2 regions of the Bacillus songklensis genome follow, and region 1 is predicted to be linked to the other one. Evidence: a T-box and tRNA genes for the amino acid it is inferred to sense, from the RefSeq annotation. Region 1 holds a T-box; the other holds one or more tRNA genes.
The links. A T-box is a leader RNA that pairs with one kind of tRNA and senses whether it is charged. The one in region 1 lies ahead of leuS (leucine--tRNA ligase), so its partner is inferred to be a tRNA-Leu.

Region 1 (16,049 bases):
CATTTCTTCGTGCTTGAAGTAGTGATCCACACATTGCCAGCTGCTTTCTTCATCGGTTCCCAAAATGATACGGACCCTTTTATTTAATGGCAGATTCAATTCTTTTACGATCTTCATCGCATAATAGGCTGCCATTGTTGGTCCCTTGTCATCAATGGCACCGCGCGCATAAATGTTCCCATCTTTGATTTCCGCTCCATATGGATTGGTAGACCACCCATCGCCTTCAGGAACAACGTCCACATGACAAAGAATGCCAATTAGTTCTTTTCCGCTTCCCATTTCAATATGGCCTGCATAGCCATCTACATTTTTCGTCTTGAATCCGTCTTTTTCGCCCAGTTGCAGCAAATGGGTTAAAGCACGGTGGATTCCTTCTCCAAAAGGCATCTCTTTCGTTTTGGTCGATTCGTCCAGCACGCTTTTGATTTGCAAAAATTGTTGCGTATCTTGAATCAGCTGCTCTTTTCGTTTTTCCACTTCATTCAACCAATTGATGTTTTCCATGATCCGATTACTCCTTTTCGTCATCTACTTTCTCACTTTATCACATTTTTTTTTGAAAACAAAAGGGAAGAACATGGGCAAAACAAAGCAGGATTTTTCAGTCTAAATTTTCAGTCTTTTTAATAAAATGTAACAAAACAGGAATAATAAAGGAGGGTGTTACAGAGAAATTACATAATCATATCAGTTTTTTGTAAATATTGTGTTAATTTGTGCATTTGCCTTTTAATTTCCAATGGATTTTGTGTACAATATAATTGTAGAAATTTTTACTTTAATAGTGCTTGACATCTTAGAGTGGGTAGTAAGCTTTGCCATGCGAAAAAATGATAAGGAAGTGGTTGTTTGAAACCTTCAACTAACCGAATGCTAACTCGTATCAAAGCAGTCTACATGTTTATCCGTAAAAATGGAACAGTGACTACACAGGAACTGGTGGATGAATTTGGTATTACACCAAGAACCATTCAACGAGATTTAAACGTGTTAGCATATAACGACCTAGTTCACAGCCCGAGCCGTGGCAGATGGGCAACTACAAGCAAAAAAGTAAGGATGTCGTCATAATAAAATGGCATGGAAGTAAAAATGATATAAAGACAAGCACTTAAATATGGTACACCCATATAATGATTGAAATAATTTAGAAAAGAACCTTTCATTGTAAAAGGTTCCTTTTTTCTGGTCATATATCTGTTGGTGTATAAGATTGTAATAATTCTATCTCTTCCTCCGTTAATTCTCTATATTCTCCAAGCTCCAACCTGTCATCCAGCTGCAACGGTCCCATCGAGATTCTCTTTAAATACGTCACTTTTTTCCCTACCGATTCAAACATTCGTTTCACTTGATGAAATTTGCCTTCCGTAATCGTTAACTCAATCTCTGATCTGTCCCCGCTTGATAAAACGGTTAGCTTAGCCGGTTTGGTCATATATCCATCATCCAGTATCACACCCTGCTTAAAAGCTTCTACATCTTCTCCTGTCACAGGCGCGTTAATGCGGGCAAAATATGTTTTTGGTACATGTTTTTTAGGAGACAATAACTTATGTGATAGTTGTCCGTCATTTGTCAGCAATAAAAATCCTTCTGTATCCTTATCCAGCCGCCCTACCGGAAAAGGCTCATATACCGCATCCTCCAACTCCAACAAATCTACAACCGTTTTTTGCTGCAAATCTTCCGTTGCCGAAATAACCCCTTGCGGTTTATTCATCATTAAATAAATAAATTCTTTATAAGAAACGATTTCTCCATGGACGGTTACTTCTTGCTCATCCGGATTGACCTGTGTTTTTGGATCCTTAACTACTTCTTCATCTACCTTAACAGCCCCGGATTTCAATAACCCTTTCACTTCTTTTCTGCTGCCGTATCCAACGTTAGCCAGTAATTTGTCAATTCTCATTTTTACACCTCTAACTGTCTAAATCTCCCTATATTGTACCACGATATTTACTTCTCTATTTTCTTTCTATATAAATCCAACTTAATCTCTCGACATAAGCCGAGTTGCTTTATTCTATTCATGGCTTTTTTGTTCTTGCATCCTGGATAAGCTAAAAAGGTTCAATGTGGATTTATATAGTCAAGAATAGGCATTTGCTCTATTTCACATTCGTCTATTTTACATACACTAAGGTGTAAACTTAAAAAGGAGTGAATTTCAATGTATTCTTATTATTATGATTCTATGTATAATATCCCTCAACAGGTTTATGAACCAGTGTATGGTGTATCTCAAGAGACTTATGATCAATGGTATGATGGACGCCAACAATTTCCGGGCGGATTTGGTCAACAATTTGGCCAACGCTTAAATCGTCTTGAAAGAGAGGTAGAGCGTCTTGACAGACGTGTCAGCCGAATCGAGCGCAGATTAGGGATGGGATTTTAAAAAAAGAAAGGGGAGTCCTTCTCCACGGGCTGTCGAGAAACCTCGACAGCCTATTTATTTGTCTTTTTTCTTCATTTATTCACCGCGTTAATTTGTTATAATATACGTAACTTGATTGAGACGGTGAATCCTTTATGTTTCATACAAGAAAAGAAACCCAAAATGAAATAGAATTTGTCTGCATCCATGATTTAGTGCCGAAGGATCATCTTCTTTGCAAAATGGATCAGTATATTGATTTTTCCTTCATTTCCTAAAAGGTTCGTCCTTTCTACTGCGAGGACAACGGTCGCCCTTCTTTGGATCCTCTTATTTTATTTAAAATGGTGTTCATCAGGGCTGACTCAAAAGCCTTCAGAAAAAAACGTTCATGTTTTTTGATCAGATAGACAAAACTAAAAAGAATGATTGCTTCATCCCTTTTAAGATTTTAACAGAAGCAAAAGCCCCTCTTACCGGTTATAAAGATTAATAAATCAACATACAGATGAGGTGTGATTCCTTGGAGGAAGTCGTCTTAGCACTTGTAACGGGAGGTTTTGTGGGTTTTTTATTCACGCTATTCCGTTTACCATTACCTGCTCCACCAGTTTTAGCGGGCGTAGCAGGAATAATCGGCATTTATTTAGGACATAAGTTGTTTAACTGGGTTTCTATTTTCTTTAAATGAGCTTACAAAGGTTCTCGTATAAGCGATTGCCAAGAACCCTTAATGCCGCTTGGTGATCGCTTATGCGTAAAGAATTTGACATGGGCGTTTTTGGCTCATGTCAAATTCTTTACGTGGATTTATATATATTTTTTCTTTCCAAATTAATACTCCAATTAGTGCGATGGCTGCCGTACTTACTCCAGACCAAACAGCATAGGCCTCAATGTGTATAAACTCAACATACCTATTAGATAAACTAAGACTAAAAGAGAGGACCCGTCATGAAAATCCAGCAAAACCAGAGGATTCCGTGACGGGTCCGTTCAGTAAAGATCAACTTTTGTCATTGATTAGAGACTTATGGGACAGCCTCCTTTTTACACACTCTTTTGCCTTAATAACTTTCGACGGATGGTATTTTCCAATCGCTTACCCATTACCTTTTCCAACAAACCAGAGCGATATGATGCATAGAAATAAACCCCTGCTCCAATGATGGCTCCTGTCATCGAAATCACTCCCGAAGCGAGACGTCCATCCTCATACGTCATAAACAATGATAGGCTATATTGTACCGATAAAACGGCTAACCCCATTAATAAAGCAAAAATCGTCATTAATAATGATCGCTTAATGAGCACCTGGAAATCATAATGTGCATGTTTTTTAATCATATAAAACGTATACACAATCGAAACCGTATAGCCTAAAGCGGTCGCTAAAATAGAGCCAATTTCATGGAACACGAAAATGAATGGCATATTAAACACGATTTTTACTAAAAGACCAAGCACTAAGCTAATGACAGCATATTTCTGTTTATTAATTCCTTGCAAAATAGCCGCATTCACTGTAAAAAACGAAAACCATAAAGCTAAAGGAGCGTAAATTCGAAGGATAGCTCCGCCGGCAACTGCCGCATCTTTGACGTCATATAAAAAACCATAGATTGGATAAGATAGGACCGCCAAGCCGATAACAGCTGGAAGAACCAAAAAGACAATCGTTTGGTATGTTTGGTCAATTTGATGCTTTAAAAGAGCATGGTCACCGTCTGTAAAGGATTTAGTGATGGTCGGTACAAGCGTCAATCCAAATGCTGTTGCGATGGAAAGTGGAATCATCACCAATTTCGGCACCCATGTTTGGATGATTCCAAACATGTACTCTGTTTTCTCCTTCTCTCCCGCTGCAATCATTGCCTTATTAAACGTGTATTGATCGACATATTGAAATAAAGGAATGGCCAGGCCGATAAACACAAACGGCCCTGCGTATGTGAACAACTCTTTAAACATTTGGGCTGTTGTAATATTAGAAGGTTCAATACTTTCCTCCAATAGTTTGTCCAAATGCGGCTTTCTTTTCTTCCAATACCAAAACAGCACAACAAGACCTCCGAGCGCCCCTACAAACGCAGCAAACGTGGCAAAGCCAACAGCCGTTGCAACCGTTCCGTGATACACCTTAATAACAATATAAGCGGCAACTAATAAGAAGACGATACGGACAAGCTGTTCGACCACTTGAGACACAGCTGTCGGACCCATCGATTGGTGTCCCTGAAAAAAACCTCGAATAATACTCATCATCGGGACAATGATAAGGGCTATACTGACCATTCGGATGACCATTGTTACATCTTCAACTGAGTTTTCCAGCCCTTCGCTTCCTAACGTCGCTTTGGCGATAGAAGGCGCAGTCATGTAAAGAACAGCAAAAGCTAAAAAGCCTGTTACCAACATCAGTTTTATTCCAGCACGAAATAACCTTCTGCTTGTATAATAATCTCCCATCGCGTTATACTTGGATACGAACTTTGAAACGGCCATCGGTACGCCCGCTGTGGCCAAACTTAAATAAATGGTATATTGTGCATATCCGTACCCGAATAAGGTACCTCCCAATGTTCCCACAAGGGCATAAAAAGGAAATAAATAGATCATTCCTAAGATACGTGAAGCATACGTCCCTAATGTTAAGACAAACGTTCCTCGTAAAAGTTTAGAATCAGACATGAATGTGCCTCCAATATTGCAACTTACATAATGATAATAGTGATATGGCAGAAAATAAGCAAGTAAACATACTGCGTACCGAATAATTGTAACGGAACTTTTGATTTTTGTCAGGTACTGAAGTCATGTTTTAGAAAAGAACAGGTTGGTGAAAAGATGAAGTATGATGTAATTGTCATCGGGGGAGGACCTTCGGGACTCATGGCCTCGATTGCTGCAGGTGAAACAGGAGCAAAGGTGCTGCTTATCGATAAAGGTAATAAGCTTGGAAGAAAGCTTGCGATTTCCGGGGGCGGCCGCTGCAATGTTACGAACCGGCTGCCCGTAGAAGAGATTGTGAAGCATATACCGGGTAATGGCCGCTTTTTATATAGCGCCTTCTCTGTTTTTAATAATGAGGATATTATTTCTTTTTTTGAAAATCTCGGTATTCAATTGAAAGAAGAAGATCACGGACGAATGTTTCCGATTACCGATAAAGCCCAATCAGTAGTAGATGCCTTAATCGGTGAACTCAAAAGACTAAAGGTGGATATTCAAACAAATACTCCTGTCGAAAAGGTGGAGTATGAAGATGGCCGCGTAAAAGGAGTGCATTTAAAAGACGGACGCTTTTTCGAGGCAAAAAGCGTCATCCTTGCGGTAGGAGGAAAATCTGTTCCTCATACAGGATCAACCGGTGACGGATATGCATGGGCAGAAGAAGCCGGTCATACGATTACCGAACTTTATCCAACAGAGGTACCGGTCACTTCGGGTGAACCATTCATCCAAAATAAATCATTACAAGGGCTTTCATTGCGAAATGTGGCTTTAAGTGTATTAAACAAAAAAGGAAAACCGGTTATCACCCATCAAATGGATATGATTTTTACTCATTTTGGCTTATCCGGACCCGCCGTGTTACGCTGCAGTCAGTATGTCGTAAAAGAGTTAAAAAAACAAAAAGCGAATACGGTCACGATGAGTCTTGATGCAATTCCCGACAAACATGAGGAACAGCTGTTTCAAGAAATGCTTAAACTAATAAAAGCTGATCCTAAAAAAGCGTTTAAAAATGTATGTAAAGGACTGCTTCCTGAACGTTATCTATTATTTTTACTAGAGCAGGTGGGCATTGACGGACAAGCTGCCGCAGGGCAAATATCCCACGAAAAGATCAGGCAGTTCGTCAAACTGTGCAAACAGTTTCCTATTCAGGTCAATGGTACCCTCTCCCTTGAAAAAGCGTTTGTCACCGGAGGAGGGATTTCTGTTAAAGAAATTCATCCGAAGGAAATGGCGTCCAAGCTGATGGCCGGCTTATATTTTTGCGGAGAAATTTTAGACATCCATGGCTATACGGGAGGATATAACATTACGGCTGCTCTTGTGACAGGAAGATTAGCAGGAACAAACGCCGGGCAATATGCTCGCAGCCATTCATAAGAAAAGCGGAGGCGACTGTTTAGCTCCGACGTCCGTTGGAACTCCTGACAAAGAACCGCTTTTTGGTTCTGTAGGAAGGAGTGAAACGTAGGAGGAGCTAGGAGCCGCAGCTAGACAATAAGAAAAGCGGAGGCGACTGTTTAATCTTGAGGGCCGTAGGGGCTGGCTCGTGCAAGCTAGACCACCAAGAAAAGCGGAACGAGCCTGGGATTTCCTAGGCTCGATAAACAACCATGGCTGAAAAGCAATAAATTTGTTCCCCCTCTTGATCTACGTGAAGAGCAACCTGGTACTTAATGTCGATGAGACTATCTTCCGATAACGTTCCCAAAAATCGGTTCAATTTTTGTTCTAGGTCTGTTTCATGCTCCTCATCAAATAATTTCACTTGCACCTATTCAACACCACCCTAAATCGCACCCTTCTACATAAGGTCCGGAAATAACAGAGGACGTGTCAATGACCTTTAAAATCTTCCCCTCTTCATACACATAGCCGTCCTGCAAATCATACTGCTTTCCTTCTTCTGAAAAAATAATTTTACCGATCATTTCTCTGTGAAAATATAACTCCATATACCCATCCTTTAATTTCGCGTTCACCCGTTCTGTCACGTTCATGATATGAAGCATTGGCATTCCTCCTTTCTTCATGTTTACGACAAAATCCATCAACTTATGAATAACGTTCAAAAAATTTCCTTATCCGTAAATCGGGACAAAAAAAGAACCTTTCCCATCACCCCAGCGAGTTGCAAGGTTTGGATAGAAAGATTCTCTTTAAACTCAAGCTAGATTGACCTAGTGTTAACTTTAGGCCCATTCCCGTATTAGCTGTATTTACTCTACATCTCCTGACCATTCTAACATGCCGCCAACCATATTGCGCACCTTGTATCCTTGCTCTTGAAGGTATTCACAAACACGCTCGCTGCGATAACTGGATCGGCAAATAAAGATATACTCTTTGTTTTTATCAAAGTAATCCAGGTTTGCTGGGATATCACCCATTTTAATATGTATTGCTGTTGGAATTTTCCCGGATGCCACTTCTTCATCTTCACGAACATCGACAAGCAATAACTTTTCTCCTGCTTCTAATTTCCTTTTTAATTCTTCTGTTGTAATCGTTGGAATATCTCTCATGTCATCTACCCTCTTTGCTTTGTATTGTTGAAGCTATTGTAACAAAAAAGACAGCATAAATTCCATGCAAACATACCTAAAGCCCGAAATTCCTTGCCTGTCTATAATAGCTACAAAAGATAAAGGACACTTCCATCAGTGGGGGTTTTCCTTTATACCCCACTTAAACTTCTCCGATTACGCTAAGTTTTGAAGTAGAGGTCTTACTGCCCGTTAATGCGGGATAAAAATCCCCTCATCCACTGATGCAAAAGACGATCGGGAGATTAACTTCCCGATCGTCTTTTTTAGTTAGCAACAATATTCACTAATTTACCAGGAACAGCAATAACTTTACGTACTGTTTTTCCTTCGATTTGCTGTTGAACACTCTCATCCGACATGGCTATTTCTTCCATTTCCTCTTTTGAGGCTTTCGCAGAAATGCTTAGTTTGGCACGAACTTTTCCGTTCACTTGAATGACGATTTCTACCTCGTCTTCTACAAGTTTTGCCTCATCATATGCTGGCCATGCTTCGTAAGAGATGGATTCGCTGTGGCCAAGTTTGGACCAAAGCTCTTCTGCAATATGCGGACAAATCGGTGACAATAGTTTTACAAAGCCTTCCACAAATGTTTTTGGTAATACTTCCGCTTTATAGGCATCATTGATGAAGACCATTAGTTGTGAAATACCCGTATTAAAACGAAGTCCCTCATAGTCTTCCGTCACTTTCTTCACTGTTTGGTGGTAGACACGTTCTAAGACCGCATCGCTGCTGTCTTGAATTTTGTCACTTAGCGTACCATCTTCATTTACAAACAAACGCCATACCCGATCCAAGAAACGGCGTGATCCATCTAATCCTTTTGTTGACCATGCAATAGACGCTTCAAGAGGTCCCATAAACATCTCATACAATCGAAGGGTGTCCGCTCCGTGGCTTGTTACGATTTCATCAGGGTTCACTACGTTTCCTCTTGATTTACTCATCTTTTCATTGTTTTCCCCTAGAATCATTCCCTGGTTAAATAATTTTTGGAATGGCTCTTTTGTTGTCACAACACCGATGTCGTATAAGAATTTATGCCAGAAACGTGCATACAGCAAGTGAAGCACCGCATGTTCTGCACCGCCGATGTAAATATCGACCGGCAGCCATTGTTCAAGCTTTTCAGTATCCGCTAATTTATCATGGTTATGCGGATCGATATAACGCAGGTAGTACCAGCAGCTTCCTGCCCATTGCGGCATCGTATTTGTTTCACGGCGTCCTTTTTTGCCTGTCTCAGGATCCACCACATTTACCCATTCCTCGATATTGGCTAATGGAGATTCTCCTGTACCGGACGGTTTGATTTCTTTTGTTACTGGAAGCATCAACGGAAGTTGTTCCTCAGGCACAACTGTCATCGTGCCGTCTTCCCAATGAATGACAGGAATTGGCTCGCCCCAATAACGCTGACGGCTGAACAACCAGTCACGAAGACGATATGTGACTTCTTTGGAACCAATTTTCTTTTCTTCCAGCCATTCAATCATTTTAGTAATAGCTTCTTCTTTGTTTAAGCCATTTAAGAAGTCGGAGTTTACATGCTCACCATCACCTGTATACGCTTCTTTCGTTACGTCTCCTCCTGCCACTACTTCTTTAATCGGCAGATCGAACTTTTTAGCGAATTCAAAGTCACGCTCATCGTGAGCAGGTACTGCCATAATCGCACCCGTGCCATAGCTCATTAGTACATAATCGGCAATCCAAATCGGCATTCTCTCGCCATTTACCGGGTTGATTGCGTATGCACCTGTAAACACACCTGTCTTATCCTTTGCTAAATCTGTACGCTCAAGATCACTTTTTGCTTTCACTTGATCCAAATAAGTGTTTACCGCTTCTTTTTGCTCAGAAGTCGTAATTTTTTCAACAAATGGATGTTCAGGGGCTAACACTGCGTACGTTGCACCAAACAAGGTATCCGGACGCGTCGTGAAAACAGTGAACGTTTCATTATGCCCTTCAATATTAAAGTGAACATGCGCACCTTCAGATCGGCCTATCCAGTTACGCTGCATTTCTTTAATGCTCTCAGGCCAGTCAAGTTCTTCCAAATCTTCTAATAAACGATCTGCATAAGCTGTAATTTTTAACATCCATTGCTTCATCGGTCGGCGTTCAACCGGATGTCCTCCGCGCTCGCTTTTGCCGTCGATGACTTCCTCGTTGGCCAATACCGTCCCTAATGCCGGACACCAGTTTACAGCCACCTCATCAATATAGGCTAAACCTTTTTCGTAAAGCTTCAAGAAAATCCATTGCGTCCACTTGTAGTAATTTGGATCTGTCGTATTGATTTCTCGATCCCAATCGTAGGAGAAACCCAGTGATTTAATTTGACGGCGGAAATTATCAATATTGTGCTTTGTGAATTCAGCAGGGTCATTTCCAGTATCTAACGCATATTGCTCAGCAGGCAGCCCGAATGCATCCCATCCCATTGGATGAAGCACATTGTACCCTTGCATGCGTTTCATTCGGGACAAGATATCCGTTGCGGTATATCCTTCAGGATGTCCTACATGAAGACCCGCCCCGGATGGATACGGGAACATATCTAACGCATAAAATTTACGTTTACCTTTATCCTCCGTCGTTTTGAACGTTTTATTGTTTTCCCAATAATGCTGCCATTTTTTCTCAATCTCTTGATGATTGAAAGCCATGAATTGTCCTCCTCATTTCATTATTCACTCTGAAGATTGATAAAGTCATCTACTCTCATTCTAGACAGTTTGACCTAAATAAAAAACCTCCCATCCCAAAAAGGGACGAGAGGATTCTTTCATCTTCCCGCGGTACCACCCACATTAGTGCATAAAACTGACACTCGCTTTAATCCTTTAACGCAGGCAATACGGCAAACATTACTCTTGCTTGTAAGCAAGCTGTTTCACATTTGCAACTCAAAGGCGAGTTCATGAACGCTCGTTTGCTGACTTACACCAACCGTCAACTCTCTTTGCTCGCTTCGTTCATTACTACTCCTTTTCAACGCTTTTCATTGTCTCATTACTTTGTATTGTAAATAATATGGTTTAAAACCGCAAGTTGTTCGTTCGTATTTTACCAAAATTATTTTTATCCCACTCTAACGGACAGTATCCCACCGAGTAAAGTTTCCCTTTATTACATAGTATACTATTTTTACAAACAGAAAACGAGCACTGAGATAATAGAGGGCATTTATACTGTCATCATCACATTCTTTTCATTTTTTATTTTCTATTATGTTCTTTTATTTTTTTATTATACCATTATACTGCTATTCTCAGGTAAGAGAAACCCTTTTAGGAAAGCTTGGATAACTACGACTATATAAAAGCACGCTGTCCTTTTACAGGATAGCGTGCTCCGTATAGCCTATTACTCTAGCCTTGTTATAATCCTAGACCAAAGGAGAATAGAACAATAGCTAAAATAACACCAACCAGCGGAACAATGACCGTCATGGCACCAACGGCACCATAAGCATCTTGATGGGATTCTCCGCAGATTCCGCGTATCGTTGTGACAACATAACCATTATGCGGCAAAGAATCCAAACATCCCGAGGAAATAGCAAGGACACGGTGCAGCGCCTCTGGATTGACTCCTATGTCCATATAGTGGGGAGCTAAAATCGGTAAAGCAATCGCTTGACCACCGGATGCAGACCCGGTAATACCTGCAATGGCACTAACAGCAATCGCCCCCCCAATTAGCGGGCTTCCGGGAATACTTGTCATGGTATCGACCGCTACCTGGAATGCCGGCACAGCTTTTGCCACTCCGCCGAAGCCAACAACAGCCGCTGTATTACCGATGGCGATTAACGCCCCCAACGTTCCTTCCGATACCGCACTCCAGTAATTACGGAAGTATTTCCAGTTAATAAGAGTCGTTGCGAGAACACCGCCTAATAAAGCGATAATTAGTGCGGATTGCTTTAAAGAATCATGGAATACAAAGGAAATAACTAGGACAACTAATAAAGGAATTAAACTTAAAATCGGGTTTGGGAGTTGACTGTCATCAGCTGTAATGGGATCATTGTCACGTGCAACGAAACGTTCACCCTTTTCTACTGCTTTTTTAATCATCCGTTTTAGCCACCAATAACCAAACACAGCCATAACGATGGCCACGATTAAACTCACTTCCCAGCCTGCATACGGACTAGTTCCTAAATACTCGATTGGAATCCAGTTTTGGATTTCGGGAGAGCCCGCCGATGTCATCGTAAATGTAACCGAACCAAATGCCAGGGCAGCTGGGATGAATCTTCTTGGTAAATCGGCTTGTTTGAACAAGCTTACTGCCATCGGATACACTGAGAATGCTACGACGAATAGACTGACGCCCCCATATGTTAAGATAGCACAAGCCAGCACGACCGCTAATGCGGCACGCTTCATCCCCATTTTCTCAACAATCCACTTAGAAACAGAATCAGCCGCACCACTGTCTTCCATCACCTTTCCAAAAATGGCCCCCAGCAAGAACATTAAATACCAGGACGTCACGAAGCCCGAAAAACCAGTCATATAATTTCCGACAAAATTAGCTTCTCCTTCTCCTACAAGCTGCGGAAAAAGAGGCATGCCGCCCAGCACTGCCACAAACAAAGCACAAAGCGGGCCGGCAACCAGGAGATTCATTCCTCTCATGGTTAAGATGATTAATAAAGCAAGTCCCCCGATTAGACCAATCATACTTAACATCTTTTCTCCCCCTTTAACATATCATTATAAAGAAAACGCTTTCAATAACTTCGAAAACACCTTTCAAGGTTGTCTTCTCTGTCTATCACTATATTATTTTGGTTATAACCATTACATTCTACATTTCTCAAAAAATATATGAATCCACGTAAGACCTTTTCAGCCTATTCCGGATAAAGGGACAGAAGGACCGTGAAGAGAATAGGAAGTGATGACAGGTGTTAAAAAATTACGTTATTTATATGAATAAACGGACATGAATAAAAAGCATCCATGTCCGTTTACTTACGCATAAGCAGTTGGCAAACAACCCTATGGTCTCTTGCCAACTGCTTATTTGAGAGCCTTTATAAGCTAATTCAAGATGATAGAACAGAACGACCGTATGAAAATCTGAACCATAACAATAAGTTTAGGAAGCAGCCCCCGCAATGGTTTCGGCTTGTTGCACTTGATTGATTTTCCGGTTATACGCCGCTGTGGTGAATAGAGAAATAACCAAGAAACCAATCAATACGTAAAACAGGGCACTCATATTGTAGTAATCTGCCAGTACGCCGCCAATTAAAGGACCAATCATTCTTCCGCCTGTTGCTGTACTGTTTACCACACCTTGATAAAAACCTTCTCTTCCCTTTGGGGCAACCATGCTTGCAATAGTCGGCACGGCCGGCCACACAAACATTTCCCCAATCGTCAAGACAATCATAGCTACAAGGAAATGCCAAAATTGATGAGAAACGGAGACAATAGCAAATGAAGCAATAAAGATGGAAATCCCAATCATGATTTGAGCTTTTAATGTTTTGGCTATTAATTTAATAAGACCATTAACAATCGGCTGTCCGATCACAATGAGCAACCCGTTGATCGTCCAAAGCAAACTATATTGTTTCAATGATATATCGATCTCCTGTGTATAGGCAGAAATTGTTGAGGCCCATTGGGAGTAAGCAACCCAGCATAGTAAATAGCCCATACAAAGCGTTAGCAGGGCTTGAAATTTGGCGTGGTTTTTTACAGGAGATATCTCATCGAGTACACTAACTTGTTTGGCTTTTTCTGCAGATATCTTACGATAGGAAAACGCTGCTATCAGGAAAAAGAGCATATACATCATCGCATTGGCAATAAAAATATATTTAAAGGAATAAGAGGCAACGAGCCCGCCAAGAGCAGAGCCAATAGCAACACCGGCATTTTGGGCAACATACAAAGCATTGAAGGCTTTACGCCCTCCTTCCGGCCATACCGTTCCACCCATTGCATACATGGCTGGAAATACAATTCCTGACCCTAGTCCGATGATAACGAGCAAAACGATGTAAAAAGACCACTCATGGAAAAAGACGAGTGTAACCAATGCCGCAAGTGTAATAAGGATTCCTGATAAAATGGATTTATAGCCGCCAACCTTATCAAACAACACTCCGCCCAATAGATTTCCGACAACACTTGCTCCGGAATTGAGCATTAACACGACACCGGCCACAGAGAGTGATTTACCTAAATGCTCATGAATATAAATCGTATTTAAAGGCCATAAGAAAGAAGCCCCTGTTACATTGATGAGCATTCCAATTACTAGGAGCCAAAGTGCACGAGGCATATATCGAGTACCTCCTTTTTAAACTTTTTAAAACCGTAAATTTCGAGTTCCAAAATAAATTGTATGGCCTTCTTGCCCTTTTGACAATACAAAGAAAAAACTTTATTTTTTTGAAATATAAGATCTTTTTCATGCATAAAAAACAGCCCGCTGGAGGCTGTTTTTATCGATCGGGATGCTGTTTTGATCGGATTGGCTGTGCTTTTTTAAGGTTCTTTTTCTTTATTTCTTGAACTGGATCAGATTCGCTTCCTAACTCCATATCTTTATTATTGATGCCGTTTTTTGTTTTTTGTTCGGGATTGTTTTGTTTTGAACGCTTCTTCATTTGTCTGCCCCTCCCTTTTAACGGTCTTCCAAAATCATTTCATTTTGCAGATTTTGAACTTGTAAACGCATACGGTAAAGTTGCTCTCTTTGCTGTGCATTCGCACTATGAGAAAACTCCTCCAGCTCTTTGTATGCATTTTCTAACCCTTGTTGTGCTTCCGTATATTCAGATAGGTTATAATGTTCTTGTTTTCGGCTTTCAGATAATTGCCCTTTTGCAAATCGAACGGTATCTTCACAATGTTGCAGAAGCTTATCAACAGATTGACGAGTTGTCATATTATTCCCTCCAAATCATTAATGCACATCTATAGTTTGCCTCATGCTCCATCAAACATTACCATCCATTTTTTCTCTGCGGAGTTCCATTTGGAACAACTTATAATTTTTGATACAATTGTTTGATGTAGCTTATCATCACCAAGCATATTATTCAGGTAGAATGTTATATACATTTTTTAAAAGGAGGTTTACTGACTTGAATCAGTTCAACCCATTTCCATATGCAGCAGACGATAAACGTTATCATACATGGAACTATCATTTACGCCAAACCTTTGGCCATAAAGTATTTAAAGTAGCACTTGATGGAGGATTTGATTGCCCTAACCGTGACGGTACTGTCGCCTATGGCGGATGTACGTTTTGCAGCGCGGCAGGATCCGGCGATTTTGCAGGAAACCGCGCTGATAATCTCGTCAAGCAGTTTCATGATATTAAAGATAAAATGCATGAAAAGTGGAAAGACGGCAAATATCTTGCCTATTTCCAGGCTTTCACAAACACTCATGCTCCCGTTGAAGTACTTCGCGAAAGGTATGAAACCGTTATGAATTTAGAAGGGGTGGTCGGGATGTCAATCGCCACACGCCCTGACTGTCTTCCCGATGATGTAGTGGAGTACTTGGCCGAGTTAAACGAACGTACATACCTTTGGGTAGAGCTTGGCCTTCAAACGGTTCATGAACGTACTGCCCTTTTAATTAATCGTGCCCATGATTACGAATGTTATGTAGAAGGGGTCAATAAATTAAGAAAACATGGTATTCGCGTTTGCTCTCACATCATTAACGGATTACCGCTGGAAACACCGGAAATGATGATGGAAACCGCTCGGGCTGTTTCGCAATTAGATGTACAAGGCATTAAAATTCATCTTCTTCATTTATTGAAAGGCACACCGATGGTGAAACAATATGAAAAAGGAATGCTGGAGTTCCTCTCTTTTGAAGACTATGTAAACCTTGTATGTGACCAATTGGAAAGCATTCCACCTGAAATGGTCGTTCATCGTATTACGGGTGATGGTCCGATTGACTTAATGATCGGACCAATGTGGAGTGTGAAAAAATGGGAAGTATTGAATGCAATCGATGCGGAACTGAAACGCCGAAATAGCTACCAAGGCAAATATTACAATAGACAGAAAGAAGTACAGAACATATGAAATTAGAACGTATTTTACCATTTGCCCGTACCCTGCTGCAAAAAGCGGTGAAAGAAGGCGACGTGGCAGTCGATGCAACAGTCGGAAATGGCCATGATACCGTCTTTTTAGCCAAACTGGTTGGTGAAACGGGACATGTATACGGATTTGATATTCAGCAGCAGGCAGTGGAAAACACCAAACAGAAAGTAACAGAACATGAAATGGAAAACCGGGTGACACTGTTTCAAAAAAGCCATGCTGAGATAAAGGAAGCATTGCCTCCATCAGCCTT
Region 2 (16,049 bases), on a different contig from region 1:
TAGGTCAGAGATGGAAGCGTGGTGACACGTGGAGTTGACTGATACTAATCGATCGAGGACTTAACCAATTTAAAAAGCACTACGTGCTTTCCTCAGTACTTGTTATCTAGTTTTGAAGGAATAACTTTAAAAAAGAGTTGAAATTTCTTCACAATCATGTATAATATAATATGTCTGGTGATGATGGCGAAGAGGTCACACCCGTTCCCATGCCGAACACGGAAGTTAAGCTCTTCAGCGCCGATGGTAGTTGGGGGTTTCCCCCTGTGAGAGTAGGACGTTGCCAGGCTGATATGATTCCACAGTAGCTCAGTGGTAGAGCAATCGGCTGTTAACCGATCGGTCGTAGGTTCGAGTCCTACCTGTGGAGCCATTTGGAGAGCTGTCCGAGTGGCCGAAGGAGCACGATTGGAAATCGTGTAGGCGGTTAACGCTGCCTCAAGGGTTCAAATCCCTTGCTCTCCGCCATATAAGTGATTTTATTTAAATGGCCCGTTGGTCAAGCGGTTAAGACACCGCCCTTTCACGGCGGTAACACGGGTTCGAATCCCGTACGGGTCACCATTATAATGGAGGATTAGCTCAGCTGGGAGAGCACCTGCCTTACAAGCAGGGGGTCGGCGGTTCGATCCCGTCATCCTCCACCATGTACATGTAAATTTATTATCGCGGGGTGGAGCAGTCTGGTAGCTCGTCGGGCTCATAACCCGAAGGTCGCAGGTTCAAATCCTGTCCCCGCAACCAACTCCAACTTCTTTGAATTTCATCTTTGGGAGTTCGCGCAAAATATCGTAAGATATTTTAAGCAAAATGTGTGGTCCCGTGGTGTAGTGGTTAACATGCCTGCCTGTCACGCAGGAGATCGCGGGTTCGAGTCCCGTCGGGACCGCCATTTATAAAAAGGCTCGGTAGCTCAGTCGGTAGAGCAAAGGACTGAAAATCCTTGTGTCGGCGGTTCGATTCCGTCCCGAGCCACCATTTCTTAAACGCCGGTGTAGCTCAATTGGTAGAGCAACTGACTTGTAATCAGTAGGTTGGGGGTTCAAGTCCTCTCGCCGGCACCATTTAAAGAAAAGCAAAGGCGACTGTTCAATCTTGAAAGGCGTTGGAGCTTATGACCGGAAAACCGCTCTTTGGTTTCATGGACATAAGTGAAACGACTGAAAGATTAGGAGCCATAGCTAGACATTCGAATAATGGAGGGGTAGCGAAGTGGCTAAACGCGGCGGACTGTAAATCCGCTCCCTCAGGGTTCGGCGGTTCGAATCCGTCCCCCTCCACCATTTACAGGGGCATAGTTTAACGGTAGAACAGAGGTCTCCAAAACCTCCGGTGTGGGTTCGATTCCTACTGCCCCTGCCAATTTGAAATATGGCGGTTGTGGCGAAGTGGTTAACGCACCAGATTGTGGCTCTGGCACTCGTGGGTTCGATTCCCATCAATCGCCCCATATATTATAATAGTAGTAAAATGATTGGGCTATAGCCAAGCGGTAAGGCAACGGACTTTGACTCCGTCATGCGTTGGTTCGAATCCAGCTAGCCCAGCCATATTGCGGAAGTAGTTCAGTGGTAGAACACCACCTTGCCAAGGTGGGGGTCGCGGGTTCGAATCCCGTCTTCCGCTCCATTGTTTATATAAGGCGGCATAGCCAAGTGGTAAGGCCAAGGTCTGCAAAACCTTTATTCACCGGTTCGAATCCGGTTGCCGCCTCCATGTATTTGTCGCCGGGGTGGCGGAACTGGCAGACGCACAGGACTTAAAATCCTGCGGTAGGTGACTACCGTACCGGTTCGATTCCGGTCCTCGGCACCATTTATTTTTGTTTATTGTTTAGCTTTGAATACGCCGGTGTGGCGGAATTGGCAGACGCGCACGACTCAAAATCGTGTTCCTTCTGGAGTGTCGGTTCGACCCCGACCACCGGTATCAAGCTTTTATTTAACAGGAGAAATACCTGTTTTCTTTTTGTTTTATGTTCGACAAATTATGATAAAATATGCGGGTGTAGTTTAATGGTAAAACCTCAGCCTTCCAAGCTGATGTCGTGGGTTCGATTCCCATCACCCGCTCCATACATATCGGTTACAACGCAGTGTTTCGTTTCCATCATAAAACGGGGTATTGCGTTTTTTTTATTTGTTGTGAAACATGCCAGAGAAGGAGGTGCCCTTTAAACTGAGAATAAAAGGCACTTTTTAATTGTCTACATTTTAATTGAAAATGTAGCTTCTCCTCCATGTATTTGCAAAAACATGTCTTTCAGAGACTCTGTGAGTTTAACGGCTTTTTCCATTGGCAATGACGGACGTAAATAGATGATTTGAATCGCTTCTGTTGTTTTCTCTGTTACAGGGGCTCTCTTTGAATCTACGTATGGGCTGCCAAATGCTCCTTGTTCATCGCTTGAAATGATCTTGTTTTTCAAGGAAACCTCTCGTTCATTCAATGCCAAATAATGCTCATCCTCGTTTCCGGTACGAATGAGAATATCTCTCCCTAAAGTGCTGCAGTCGTATATTCCAATTGGTATTTCATATTGTAAGGAGAAAAAATTATTGAGATCAACTGCTGAATTGATGGATGTAAGATAGGTTTGCTTTTTAATCCGACGGAACAATGCTTCCACTGAAGGCCGATATTTACCTGGGTCTGTGCCAATTGTTTTAAATACTTTTCGCCATTCTGCCACTCCTTGTATGTCAGAAACTGATTTTGTTTCTAAGTCAAAAAAGATGGATTCTTGAAACAAGCGCAGTCTTCCTTTTAACATTTGAGGAGATTCTCCAATAGAAATATGTTTATACTGTATAATGCCAATTTTAAAATCTGGAATCTTTGCTTTAATATCAGAATGAATATTGATTTCCATTTACTTACTCTCCCTTATTAGGCTGTTATCCTTTATTATAATGATTGTTGAGCTGAAATGAAATTAAACGGTCGCTCAGACTTTTCAATAAATGAATATAGAAAGAGAGGAGGAAACTGAATGATAGACGTTCTACAGCTAAAACAAGACATTATTGCTTATAGTAAAACGATTGGAATCGATAAAATTGGATTTACCAGTGCTTCAATATTTGACGAGTTAAAAGGAAGGCTAATTGCTCAACAACAATTAGGATATCAGTCAGGTTTTGAGGAGCCCGATATTGAGAAACGAACGAATCCTGAGTTATTGCTTCCAAAAGCAAGATCAATTATCGCCATTGCACTTGCTTATCCTTCAAAGCTAAAAAACGCTCCAAAAAGCACAAAGGAAGAACGAAGAGGTATTTTTTGTAGGGCTTCATGGGGACAAGACTATCATACGGTCTTGCGGGACCGTCTTGAGAAATTAGAGCAATTCATTTTAGAGAAAATGCCAGAAGCTAAGGTGAAATCCATGGTAGATACAGGCGAACTTTCAGATCGGGCAGTTGCCCAGCGTGCTGGGATAGGGTGGAGTGGAAAAAACTGTTCTATCATTACCCCTGAATTTGGATCTTATGTCTATTTGGGAGAAATGGTTACAAACATCCCGCTTCCTCCGGATGCCCCGATAGAAGATCGATGCGGAACGTGTAATAAGTGTATAGAAGTATGTCCAACAGGTGCATTGGTAGGACCGGGTCAGTTAAATTCACAGCGATGTATTGCATTTTTGACGCAGACTAAAGGATTTCTTCCTGAAGAGTTTCGGGCCAAGGTGGGAAATCGATTATATGGCTGTGATACATGCCAAACAGTGTGTCCGGAAAATAGAGGGAAAGACTTTCATCTTCATGCAGAGATGGAGCCTGATCCGGAATTAGCCAAGCCTTTATTGAAACCATTACTTCATATGAGCAATAAAGAGTTCAAAGAAAAGTTCGGGCATGTATCCGGTTCATGGCGAGGAAAAAAACCGATTCAGCGTAATGCCATTATCGCTTTAGCCCATTATAAAGATAAGACGGCTGTCCCAGATTTAGTAAAGCTTCTAAAAGAAGATGTTCGTCCTGTTATTAGAGGAATGGCTGCGTGGGCTTTAGGAAAAATAGGTGATCAAGCAGCATTATCAGCCTTAGAGAAAGCATATGAGCGAGAACAAGAGGAAGACGTGTTAAAAGAAATCCAAAAAGGTTTAGAAATGCTCCATATGCAAAGTGAGTGAATTTTGTGTTAAACAGGTGTGGTTTCATCATAGCGTTATAATAAAACGTATGAAAGCGGTGAAACCTTTGTTGACCAAAAAACAACTACTCCATGCCTTAATTACAGCAAGGGCAGAATACTTAGTCAATGGTCGTGCGAAAAAGGATTTTTCTTCCTTTATTTATTCTCAAGCCGAACAAAAAGCAGCTTCACTCCAAAAACGAGGAGCCGAAATTGTTAAGTGTAACGCCAGAGGCTGGATTCGTTCTATCAAAGAAAATGAAGCGAAAGAAGATGTGTTGTATCATGTTCATCTTCAGTCATTGATCAAGCAAGGGACATTTTTTTATATAGAGGAAGAAATAGAATCACGGTTGGCTGTTTTTTATAAAGATACGCTTATTACCGATCAAATAGTCAATCCTGTTGGAGAAAAACAAACTTTAGAAGATGTGATGGAATATGAATCGAAAGAAGAAGTGAGATCTTCCTACCATTATAACCGTTTAGCCGTCGTTCGGTATGCGGAAACATGGTGGAACAGTTATAACCCAAAATATAAGAAGTTTGCTGTTGATTGTACGAACTTTATATCTCAGTGTGTCCATGAGGGCGGCGCACCGATGAGAGGGTATCCGAATAAGGGGAAGGGTTGGTGGATGCAAAACAATTCATGGAGTTACAGCTGGGCGGTTGCTCATGCCTTCCATGCTTACTTGAAGAATTCTACTACCGGTTTACGGGCAAAGCAGGTATCCAATCCGGTGCTTCTTATGCCGGGAGATGTGATTTGCTATGATTTTGAAGGTGATGGCAGATGGAATCATACAACAGTAGTAGTGGCAAAAGATGCAAACGATATGCCTCTTGTGAACGCCCATACGTATAACAGCCGTATGAGATATTGGGCGTACGAGGATTCATCAGCTTATACCCCTAATATTAAATATGCGTTTTTTCGTATTGTTGGTTAGATGGAGTACTTTTGTTTTAAGAAGATAGTGGTATAATGAGAATTAGATTTTTTGTTAGAGGTGAAATGTGTGGGACTACATGTTGTTTTATATCAACCAGAAATTCCAGCCAATACAGGCAATATTGCCAGAACTTGCGCTGCAACAGGAACAACTTTACATTTAATTCGTCCTTTGGGGTTTTCAACAGATGATAAAATGTTAAAACGTGCTGGATTGGATTATTGGGAGCACGTGGAGGTTGTATATCACGATTCCTTAGAGGAATTTTTCGAAGAGTACAAAGAGGGGCAATTTTATTTCATTACGAAGTTCGGGCAAAAGACGTATAGTACGTTTGATTATACGGATCCAAATCAAGATTACTTCTTTATATTTGGCCGCGAAACAACTGGCCTTCCTAAAGAGGTCATTTCAAATAATATGGAGCGCTGCCTGCGTATTCCGATGAACGATAAAGTAAGAGCTTTAAATTTATCGAATACAGCTGCCATTCTTATTTATGAAGCTCTAAAGCAGCAAAACTTTCCGGGGTTATCATAAAACCCGGATAGGAAATGCAACATAAAAAGCCTTGTCATCTTTTGGAGATGACAAGGCTTTCATTTTATGAAAAAAATTATTTGCGTTTTACTCCAGGCTTGTCATTATATCCAGCCGTAAAAATCGCTGATAAGAATGTTAACATAACACCTAGCACTAAAATCGTTCTCACCGCTGTGTTCCTCCTTTAATTTGTTTTACTTTCTCCACAATAGGTCATAAATTTATTATAGCCCATGTGTCTATCCGTGTGAACGGAAAGTATGAGCAAAATTTAACAAAATGTTTAAAGTTTTTAGATTCACAAAATGAAAAAAAGCATGTTCAAGGACATCCCCGCATAAAGTGTATTAATCTTGATCAGTAGCATCAATGGTAGGGAGGTTCTTTAATGGATATATTAAAAAAGATTGAAATGTACCGCGAAGAAGAACAAAGGCTCAAATGGGAAGGCACCTTCGCAGAGTATCTAGAGGTTATAAAACGGAAACCTTGGGTCGCTCAGTCGGCACATTCCAGAGTTTACAATATGATCAAAGATGCTGGTTTTGAAGAAGTGAATGGAAAAAGAAACTATCAATTTTTCAGCGGACAACTGTTTGGGTTAGAGGATGCATTAGAGCGGCTTGTGGAGGAATACTTCCATCCGGCAGCAAAACGTCTAGACGTTCGAAAAAGAATTTTGTTACTAATGGGACCTGTCAGCGGCGGTAAATCTACACTTGTAACAATGCTTAAAAGAGGGCTGGAGGCGTATTCCCATACAGATAACGGCGCTATTTTCGCTATAAAAGGATGCCCAATGCATGAAGATCCGCTGCATCTTATTCCGCATCATCTTCGTCAAGATTTTTATAAGGAATATGGTATTCGTATAGAGGGTAACCTGTCTCCTCTTAACATGATGCGCCTTGAAGAAGAATATGGCGGACGAATAGAGGATGTGTTGGTTGAAAGAATTTTCTTATCTGAAAACAAGCGTACCGGGATCGGAACGTTTAGCCCTTCGGATCCAAAATCTCAAGATATTGCCGATTTAACGGGAAGCATTGATTTTTCAACAATTGCCGAATTCGGCTCAGAATCTGATCCGCGAGCTTATCGTTTTGATGGTGAATTAAATAAAGCCAACCGCGGAATGATGGAATTCCAAGAGATGTTAAAGTGTGATGAGAAGTTTTTATGGCATTTACTATCGTTGACACAAGAAGGGAATTTTAAAGCTGGCCGTTTTGCGTTAATTAGTGCAGATGAACTCATTGTCGCCCATACGAATGAAACAGAGTATCGTTCATTTATTGCCAATAAGAAAAATGAAGCCCTTCACTCGCGTATTATCGTCATGCCGATTCCATATAACTTAAAAGTGAGTGAAGAAGAGCGCATCTATGAAAAAATGATTAGCGAAAGTGATGTATCAGATGTACACATTGCTCCACATACACTTCGTGTAGCTGCCATGTTTACGATTTTAACCCGCTTGAAAGAGCCGAAAAAAGGTGACATCGATTTAGTGAAAAAAATGAGGCTGTATGATGGGCAAGCGGTGGAAGGCTATAATGATGCAGATGTAGAGGAATTGCAGAAGGAGTACCCAGATGAAGGAATGAGCGGCATTGATCCGCGTTATGTCATTAATCGGATTTCATCGACAATCATCCGTAAAGAAGTAAAATCCATCAATGCACTTGATGTCCTGCGCTCGCTCAAAGAAGGGCTGGATCAGCATCCATCTATTTCGAATGAAAATCGTGAGCGCTATTTAAACTGCATTTCTTCAGCACGAAAAGAGTACGATGAAATTGCGAAGAAGGAAGTACAAAAAGCGTTTGTGTATTCATATGAAGAATCGGCTAAGACGTTAATGGATAACTATTTGGATAACGTTGAAGCATATTGCAATAAAAATAAGCTGCGTGATCCGCTCACAGGTGAAGAAATGAATCCAGATGAAAAGCTTATGCGCTCGATCGAAGAGCAAATCGGCATTTCCGAAAATGCGAAGAAAGCGTTCCGCGAAGAAATTTTAATTCGAATTTCTGCTTTTGCACGCAAAGGAAAACGGTTTGAATATAATTCTCATGAGCGTTTGCGTGAAGCGATCCAGAAGAAGCTGTTTGCAGACTTGAAAGATGTAGTGAAAATTACGACATCGACCAAAACACCAGATGAACAGCAGTTGAAGAAAGTCAATGAAGTAGTGGCTCGGTTAATCGACGAACACGGATATAATTCAGTTTCGGCTAATGAGTTGCTTCGTTATGTTGGAAGCTTATTAAACCGATGAGAGAAGCGCTGCCTTTTGGCAGTGTTTTTTGTATGCTTAAGGTTTAAAAGTAGCAGATAACGGGAATTGAACAACAAGAGGTGATAATGATGAAGAAAGAAAAAGAACAACCGATGAATGGTTTAATGGTGCGAAATTTAAAGGAAATGAAGGAACATGCAGGAGGCATGAGGAATATGGAGACAAATAAAGAACTCAAAGAAAAGAAAGGAATGTCTCCAGATCCTGAACAATATGATGATTGACAATAAACAAAGTAATAATTCTCCGTAAAAGTAGACAAGCACAGAGAGACTTGTCTATTTTTTATGGGGAATTGTCTAATTGTCGTAATTATTTGTCAATTATCTCTAGCTAATGCATAGTATAGAGTAACCAACCTTTATAGAGGGGCGTTGTTTCTAAAAAAGCATTCACCATACTTTATGTAAAGACTTTATAAAAGGTGACAGTTTTTTAATAAATAAGGAGGGGAAGAAGATGGGAAAAGAAGATAACAAAAATTTTGCGATTTCAAAAGAAGACTGGTCCCTCCATCGAAAAGGCCATGATGACCAGAAGAGACATCAAGAAAAAATTCAAGAAGCGATTAAAAACAATCTTCCGGATCTCATTACAGAAGAAAGCATCATTATGTCAAATGGAAGAGATGTCGTCAAAATTCCGATCCGTTCCTTAGATGAATATCGTATCCGTTATAACTATGATAAAAATAAACATGTGGGTCAAGGGGATGGAGACAGTAAGGTAGGAGATGTTGTAGCACGAGATGGAGCCGAGGAGAAAGGTCAGCAGGGGGCCGGAAAAGGCCAGGGGGCTGGAGATCAAGCAGGAGAAGATTATTATGAAGCCGAAGTATCCATGATGGAACTGGAAGAAGCTTTATTTGCACAGTTGGAATTGCCAAGATTAAAGAGAAAAGAAACAGACCAAAACGTGGTGCAGCATATTGAGTTTAATGACATCCGCCGTACAGGACTTATGGGTAATATCGATAAAAAAAGAACAATCATGTCGGCTTACAAACGCAATGCTATGAGCGGTAAGCCTAGTTTTCATCCCATTTTTCCGGAAGATTTAAAGTTTAAAACGTGGAATGAAGTGCTGAAGCCTGAATCAAAGGCAGTAGTTCTCGCTATGATGGATACAAGTGGATCAATGGGAATTTGGGAAAAATACATGGCCCGCAGCTTCTTCTTCTGGATGACACGATTCCTGCGTACCAAATATGAAAAGGTAGATATCGAATTTATTGCCCATCATACAGAAGCCAAGGTCGTATCAGAGGAAGATTTCTTCTCAAAAGGAGAAAGCGGGGGGACGATTTGTTCTTCAGCTTATCGAAAAGCTCTTGAACTAATTGATCAAAAATACGATCCAGTCCGCTATAACATTTATCCATTTCACTTTTCGGATGGAGACAATCTAACATCAGACAATGCTCGATGCGTAAAATTCGTGCATGAATTGATGAAAGTATCTAACATGTTTGGGTATGGGGAAGTGAATCAATATAATCGACATTCTACGCTAATGTCCGCATATAAGAATATAAACGACGACAAATTTTATCATTATATCCTCAAACAAAAAGCCGATGTGTTTCATGCGATGAGAAGTTTCTTTCGGAAAGATGAAGAAGATAAGGCATATGCGTAAAGAAACGATCGGAGTGAGCAATCACTTTTTTTGAAGAAGAGGAACCGCTACGGTGGCTCCTCTTCTTATTATGCTAACGGGGCAGTATACTAACTATTCCTCTGCTGATTCTGTCTTTGTCGGTTTTGATTGTTTTCCGTTATGTTCAGACCAGGACCATGAGACATCTGGTCGAGGACTTACCGGTCCGTCAATGAGTTCATCCGCGGTCTGATCCGCGTCTCCCTTTAGCATTTTTTTTCTGTTATTTGGCAATCTAGCCACCTCCCGTTGTTGGGTATTTTGTGTTGGATAGATTGCTTTTATGCATTACGATAGAGGAGGCAGCCGGACAGGAGACCTCACAGTTTTTTATTGTGCTAACAAGGGCAATTCTTTAATAAGGACTCATCTTTTTTTGTAGCTACTTTATAAAATCAGGATAAGAATGATGCAAAATTTCCTCGTGTTACAAATACTTTGGGGTTGAATGACTTATCGTCTTTTCCAATACAAAAAGTATACAGTGTCTTCTATGTCATTAACTGAAGTAAAGGATAAAACATATAACAGGTACGTGAAGAAAGTATAAATGACGACAAATTTTATCATTCTTATCCTCCAATATAAAGTGTCCCGTCAATCTCAGGTTGATGTCTATAAAATACAAGGTTAGGCGATAATTATGTTAGAAGTTTTTAAGCATTCATTATTTAGACGGGGAGGTTATAAGATGCCAAATGTAACGGTTCCAGGACGAGGAACTTTTGAAGTAGAAAATGGGACAAAGTTAGTATTAGCACTAGAGGACAACGGTGTAGATATTCTCCACCGCTGTGGAGGTAAGGCAAAATGTACGACCTGCAGAGTAGAAGTATTGGCAGGAGAGTTTTGTGATATAACCAATGCAGAAAAAAATGCCTTTTCACAAAAAGGGATTGAAGATCATTTGCGTTTATCTTGTCAAATTCGTGTAAGTGGAGATGTAGCCGTTCGTCCTATTATGACAGTAGCAAGCTCTGGTATGGATGCTGGTCCGAGACCAGTCGAATAAGTCAATTTTGTATTTCAAAACAGAGAACATAAACCAGCCGTAAAAGGAGTGTTTTTGCCTGTGTTACACAGGATGAACAAACGTTCCCGATCGGAGACTTCTTTATACCAAAGAACCTTGACTTGCCTTACATTCATGAGTGAGCCCATTCAAAATGCAGAACCAAAAAAGAAAGGAACATGCTAACTATACCAAGTTCCTCATAGGGGTAGAAAAACATACAAGTACTCTTGTATGCTTTTTAATAAAATCAGTTAATCTTTTAAAAATCAGGGATTGACAATGATTGAGTAGACGTTTTCTAATTATATAGAATTAAAGATTTTTTAATTAAAAGTATTTGCTTTGAATTTATTTTGAATAACTAACCTATATATGAGAAAAAATTCAAATCTACTATTCATGGCAAGGAATATATCCTAAGGATAAAAACTTTAACATACTATCTTTTAAGATCAATGTATTGGCTTAGAATTTTAGGTGGTACATGCCATCATATTTTCAATCATATATAATGATGTATCACTATGGAAGCATTGGGGAAACATCAAGATATACAGATACAGTTATCTGCGTATCTAGCGGCAATCTAGATGGGACGAAGAGCTTTACATTCGACTATCATGGAAACACGGTTAAAGACTTTATAATAGGCTTTTCGTTTTACAAACATCCAGTACAGGTAAAACATATTTTAAAATTCAATGAAAATGGGTTAAAAAGGGAATATCAAATTTATTAGGCTTTATATCTCGAATTCGAAATAATATTCAGGTTGTGTTCTTATTTCGAAAGTTGTTGATAACGTGTGTGAAGATGTTTACACTGCCAGATTTTATAGATAGAAGGGAGATCATATAAATGACTAAAAAATCGATGGGAATTCATCATATTACGGCTATTGTGGGGAATCCACAAGAAAAGTTTTTATCTTTTACGGAACACAAAAGTTATTTGGTTGGTTTGGAGGCTGTGGCATAAAAGGAACTGGATAAACGTTTGTTTCATTCCGAATATCAGGCTATTGATTAAGTTTATATATTTCACGAGCCATAGATTCTAGAATATAAACAACGGGTACTTGTGTAGTAATATTAGCTTCTTCAAAAAATTCCTCAGTTACATAATATGGAATGTTTATATCAGAGATTTTTGCAATGGTTGAGAGTTTAGTGTTTGTAATGCTAATAATTTTACTTCCTTCTTGTTTAAGTTGATGAAGATGAGTGACTGTAAAATTATTTTCTCCTGAGACAGATAAAGCAATTGTTACGCTGTTAAACATGAGTTTGGAGTGAATAGGAAAGTGAGGGTCTTTAATATACATCGAAAATTTACCTAAGCTTGAGAAATATCTCGCACCATATTCAGCAAGAATACCTGAGCTTCCTATCCCAATAAAAATGACATTATCTGCTTTGGTAACTAGACTTGCAGCCTTCCTGACTTTTTCTTCTATATCACCTTTTAACGTCCGCTCAAAAAACTCAACTATTGAATGTTGGGGGCTTTTTATGTTTCCATTCGTATGTTTAGTTGTATAGGATTGAATCTTGTTTTTTTGGATTTAAAGCGTGGGCATCATTTTGTTTCTTGAAAAATCAAGTGTACGCATCCGCAAGGTTTTTCAAAGAGGATTGAACGGCAATACTATCCACTTCTTTTAGCTATACCAACTCTTTTTTTAGTTGCGTTAATTGAGCAGAACACGAATGATAGGTTAATCCTTTGCCTGTTTCTGTGTAGTTATTATTCCATTTGGTAAGAAAATAGTTAAAGACAAAACATGAACACCCAATAGTTTTATGGATTAAAGTGGCTTGTTTTTTAGTTGGATAGATGCGAAACTTATAGGCTTTGTTGATCAGCATGGCTTTCCCCCCTTCCTTATTATACCATTATTAGGAATAAAAATAAAAACATTTGTTCTGTTTTATCAAGAAACTCGCTTGGAAAAATCAGATACACAAAAGGAGGAAAAGGGGCGGGACTCGTACAATGATGATTTTCAAGTCATTTTATATACACTCAAACAGTCGGACAATTGAGATGGCAAGTGAGCCATCTCTAGTCCGAAGGCGATTCCATCCCCCATTTACTCTTTGGGTTACGCCCTTCTCATTCCTTGAGGAAGGGGTGTTCTCGCCTATTTTTTTGATAAATTTACACGACAAACAAATGCTAATTACTATGGATAAAATATCGGGAGGCAATCAAATGAAAAAATATCAATTCCCTGAAGGTTTCTTATGGGGAGGAGCTACAGCTGCCAATCAAATAGAAGGCGGGTTTTATGAAGGAAATAAAGGATTAAATATTGCCGATGTTCTTCCAGGTGGAAAAGAAAGACTTAAAATTTTACAATCCCCGGGTTTTAATTTCGAAATCGATCGAGAGAAATACAGTTATCCAAACCATGAAGCCATTGACTTTTATCATCTTGTAACAATTTCTCACTATGAAATGCCGTTAAATCTTGTTAAAGAATATGGAGGTTGGAGAAATCGTGAAGTGGTTACCTTCTTTGAAAGATATGTGAATGCGATATTCAACCGTTATAAAAACAAAGTGAAATATTGGATGACCTTTAACGAAATCAATAGTGGATTTATTATGCCCATCCAGGGCCTTGGTTTCTCTATCCAAAAGGAAGAAGACAAATACCAACCAACATTCCAGGCATTCCATCATCAATTTGTTGCTAGCAGCATTGCTGTAAAAACTTGTCACGAAATCATTCCAGACGCTCAAATTGGATGCATGATTTTATATGCACCAGTTTACTCGTATGATTCCAATCCGGAAAATGTGATGTATGCCCTCCAAGAAGAACGCTTTTTTAACTATTTTTGCGCAGATGTTCAGGTGAGAGGCGAATATCCTGCTTTTATTAAACGTTATTTCAAGGAGCATAATATTGAATTAGAAATTCAGGACGGTGACCTGGAGTTAATTAGGGAGGGCACTGTAGATTATATTGGATTTAGCTATTATATGTCTAGAACAGAGAAAAAAGACAAGTCAGATTTAGAAAATACAAAAGGAAATCTCATCGGCGGAGTTAAGAATCCTTTCTTAAAGGCAAGCGATTGGGGGTGGGAAATCGACCCAGTAGGATTACGTATTAGCTTAAACCAATTGTATGACCGCTACCAGATACCGCTGTTCGTTGTAGAAAATGGGTTAGGAGCCTATGACAAAGTAGAAGAGGACGGTTCAATCAATGATGACTATCGAATTGATTATCTTCGTGATCACATTAAAGCAATGGGTGAAGCAATTGAAGATGGCGTTGAATTAATGGGCTATACAAGCTGGGGCTGCATTGATTTGGTAAGTGCTTCATCAGGCGAGTTCTCTAAACGTTATGGTTTCATTTATGTTGATAAACATGATGATGGCAGTGGGACATTAGAACGCAAAAAGAAAAAGTCTTTCTTCTGGTATAAAGACGTAATTGCAACAAATGGGGAAAAACTATAAAAATGAAGAACGGTTACCTAAGGAACAAACAGAGGTTTGGGAATGTGAATCAGAAGACGGTATTGGGTGGATGAGAAAGGATTTCTCCTATGAGAATCATCAAAATTGTCCGTTATGCGGTCATAAGATGAGAGCTGGGGAACGTCTTTTAGAAAAGTTGCCCCCTAATCTCTATCGAAAACGATCTATATCTATGTCTTGTACAATAACAATGTTATATGATAAAAGCTTGGACTATTTTTGCTCCGAGCTTTTTTGCTCCCTGCAGGACTCCGTTATATTAACTGGAAAATCGAATAAAGTATATAATTAAACTGAAGAAGAGGTGAAAATAGAGTTGAAAACAAAAGGACCAGAAGGAACTGAAGATTTTATGTCACTTGAAGAGGTTGTTGTAACGGAAGAGTTTTTAAATTCACGTCCTAACCCTAAAAAAATACAGAAAGTCGTGGACTACGTAAAACGGACAGGCTCCTTAGATGAACCCATTACAATTAAGCGGGATACGAAGATTCTCACGGATGGCTATACACGCTATATTGTAGCTAAAAAGGTAAAAATGGACCTAATCCCTGTTGAATACGAAAAATGAGCATAGAAATGAATGTCGCTTTTTTTATAGTGATAACGGAGCGGTTTAGTTGAAGAACGAATGTTATGTTAACCTTCAGCTCGCAGCTGAAGATTTTTTTCTTATGATTGGAGAAACAAGTTTAAAGAATATCAATGATGGGAAGTGCTCCCGTTATATTCTTAAGCAAAAAGCCGATGTGTTCCATGCGATGAGAAGTGTCTTTCGGAAAGAGGAAGAGGGCAAGGCATGCTCATAAAGAAAGCCCGGATTTTACCGGCTTTCTTTATGCATTTTTTTATTTTCCTTCTAGATGTTCAGATTGGGACATACATTACAAGTGAATAATTAAAGAAAAAGGTGGTTCATATCCTTCAGAAGACATTGGCCGCTTTTTTAGGCAGCTTTTTATTAGGGATAGGCATTAGCGGCTTTTTGGCCCCTTATCATTTATTAGATGGGGGCGTTATTGGTATTGCTCCTATTCTCCATTATTACTTTTCTTTCCCTACTGGATTATGCATGATTGTTTTAAGCACTCCTCTATACTTATATGCCTGGAAATATGAGAGGAATTATTTTTATAACAGCTTAAACGGCCTCTTGCTCTCATCACTCTTAATTGATTGGCTCTCTCCGTTGCGACATCATTTTGACTTACCTATTTTCTTGAGTGCGATTCTGGGAGGAACATTGGTTGGAATCGGTATAGGATTAATGCTGCGTTATGAGACAAGTACAGGTGGAACAGATTTAGTAGCTCAGATTTTAGCCAAATGGACTTCATGGAATGTAGGGATATTAATCTTTGTAATTGATAGTATTGTTGTCCTGTCGGGAATAGGGACAATTGGATTGACATCTTTCATGTTTTCATTAGTGGTAATTTCTGTTGTAGGCGTTACGACTTCCCTTATGGTAATAGTACCTTCTGTCCGTTGAAGAACGGTAAATCCCGCATAATCTGTAGTATCACGAAGAACCCCATAGTGGATTAACGCGTGGTAATGCTTAAAAAACATTGATATAAGTCGATCCTTTTCTTTTAACATAAAAATGGGCAATAAAATTAACAGAACTTCTAAAGTCAAACTCTCCCTCAGAAATAAAAGAGGGAATTGCCTCAAAGAAAAGACATGTACGTTTCTATTCGTACATGCCTTTGTTGTATTGCTATGACGTTATTTCTGTTTCTTGTAAGGCATTAGAGTCAATTTTGACTTGAAAAACTTCAATTCGTTTAATATGATGCTCTTCAATGTCTGTCCCCGGCAAGTCGTTCACTTCATCGATTAATACTTTTGAATCAAAAATGTAGTGACTTTCCTTTATTTTTTGAACATCAGGGACTTCATCCGCATCGAATTCATCACGAATCTC

Region 2: it encodes a tRNA-Leu, which carries the amino acid that the T-box ahead of leuS (leucine--tRNA ligase) is inferred to sense. The anticodon was not compared.

Annotation. Positions count from the first base shown of each region.
Region 1 is NZ_JBHRZT010000020.1:786,207-802,255, forward strand. It holds gene pepV (dipeptidase PepV) at 1-507, opposite strand, end outside; gene ACFOU2_RS06955 (DeoR family transcriptional regulator) at 853-1,074, shown strand; gene ACFOU2_RS06960 (pseudouridine synthase) at 1,193-1,918, opposite strand; gene ACFOU2_RS06965 (hypothetical protein) at 2,180-2,407, shown strand; partial or broken gene ACFOU2_RS06970 (IS5/IS1182 family transposase) at 2,542-2,742, shown strand; gene ACFOU2_RS06975 (XapX domain-containing protein) at 2,910-3,077, shown strand; gene ACFOU2_RS06980 (SMR family transporter) at 3,138-3,290, opposite strand; gene ACFOU2_RS06985 (putative polysaccharide biosynthesis protein) at 3,437-5,077, opposite strand; gene ACFOU2_RS06990 (BaiN/RdsA family NAD(P)/FAD-dependent oxidoreductase) at 5,234-6,505, shown strand; gene ACFOU2_RS06995 (sporulation protein Cse60) at 6,720-6,899, opposite strand; gene ACFOU2_RS07000 (DUF2553 family protein) at 6,904-7,137, opposite strand; gene ACFOU2_RS07005 (rhodanese-like domain-containing protein) at 7,345-7,650, opposite strand; gene leuS (leucine--tRNA ligase) at 7,938-10,352, opposite strand; T-box leader at 10,451-10,690, opposite strand; gene ACFOU2_RS07015 (GntP family permease) at 11,067-12,389, opposite strand; gene ACFOU2_RS07020 (MDR family MFS transporter) at 12,802-13,998, opposite strand; gene ACFOU2_RS07025 (glycogen biosynthesis protein GlgD) at 14,162-14,326, opposite strand; gene ACFOU2_RS07030 (YtzC family protein) at 14,344-14,607, opposite strand; gene ACFOU2_RS07035 (TIGR01212 family radical SAM protein) at 14,807-15,775, shown strand; gene ACFOU2_RS07040 (class I SAM-dependent methyltransferase) at 15,772-16,049, shown strand, end outside.
Region 2 is NZ_JBHRZT010000043.1:189,152-205,200, reverse strand. It holds rRNA gene rrf (5S ribosomal RNA) at 174-289, shown strand; tRNA gene ACFOU2_RS10685 (tRNA-Asn) at 299-373, shown strand; tRNA gene ACFOU2_RS10680 (tRNA-Ser) at 377-468, shown strand; tRNA gene ACFOU2_RS10675 (tRNA-Glu) at 490-564, shown strand; tRNA gene ACFOU2_RS10670 (tRNA-Val) at 572-647, shown strand; tRNA gene ACFOU2_RS10665 (tRNA-Met) at 668-744, shown strand; tRNA gene ACFOU2_RS10660 (tRNA-Asp) at 817-892, shown strand; tRNA gene ACFOU2_RS10655 (tRNA-Phe) at 903-978, shown strand; tRNA gene ACFOU2_RS10650 (tRNA-Thr) at 989-1,064, shown strand; tRNA gene ACFOU2_RS10645 (tRNA-Tyr) at 1,199-1,283, shown strand; tRNA gene ACFOU2_RS10640 (tRNA-Trp) at 1,289-1,362, shown strand; tRNA gene ACFOU2_RS10635 (tRNA-His) at 1,375-1,450, shown strand; tRNA gene ACFOU2_RS10630 (tRNA-Gln) at 1,476-1,550, shown strand; tRNA gene ACFOU2_RS10625 (tRNA-Gly) at 1,555-1,629, shown strand; tRNA gene ACFOU2_RS10620 (tRNA-Cys) at 1,642-1,716, shown strand; tRNA gene ACFOU2_RS10615 (tRNA-Leu) at 1,727-1,815, shown strand; tRNA gene ACFOU2_RS10610 (tRNA-Leu) at 1,848-1,929, shown strand; tRNA gene ACFOU2_RS10605 (tRNA-Gly) at 2,002-2,075, shown strand; gene ACFOU2_RS10600 (B3/B4 domain-containing protein) at 2,207-2,872, opposite strand; gene queG (tRNA epoxyqueuosine(34) reductase QueG) at 2,996-4,138, shown strand; gene ACFOU2_RS10590 (amidase domain-containing protein) at 4,206-5,093, shown strand; gene trmL (tRNA (uridine(34)/cytosine(34)/5-carboxymethylaminomethyluridine(34)-2'-O)-methyltransferase TrmL) at 5,154-5,636, shown strand; gene ACFOU2_RS10580 (PrkA family serine protein kinase) at 6,028-7,923, shown strand; gene ACFOU2_RS10575 (hypothetical protein) at 8,013-8,168, shown strand; gene yhbH (sporulation protein YhbH) at 8,404-9,582, shown strand; gene ACFOU2_RS10565 (hypothetical protein) at 9,676-9,837, opposite strand; gene ACFOU2_RS10560 (2Fe-2S iron-sulfur cluster-binding protein) at 10,295-10,615, shown strand; partial or broken gene ACFOU2_RS10555 (hypothetical protein) at 11,488-11,607, shown strand; gene ACFOU2_RS10550 (SIS domain-containing protein) at 11,637-11,993, opposite strand; partial or broken gene ACFOU2_RS10545 (helix-turn-helix domain-containing protein) at 12,072-12,486, opposite strand; gene ACFOU2_RS10540 (glycoside hydrolase family 1 protein) at 12,833-14,098, shown strand; partial or broken gene ACFOU2_RS10535 (cold-inducible protein YdjO-related protein) at 14,082-14,258, shown strand; gene ACFOU2_RS10530 (hypothetical protein) at 14,436-14,690, shown strand; gene ACFOU2_RS10525 (YitT family protein) at 15,039-15,611, shown strand; partial or broken gene ACFOU2_RS10520 (hypothetical protein) at 15,932-16,049, opposite strand, start outside.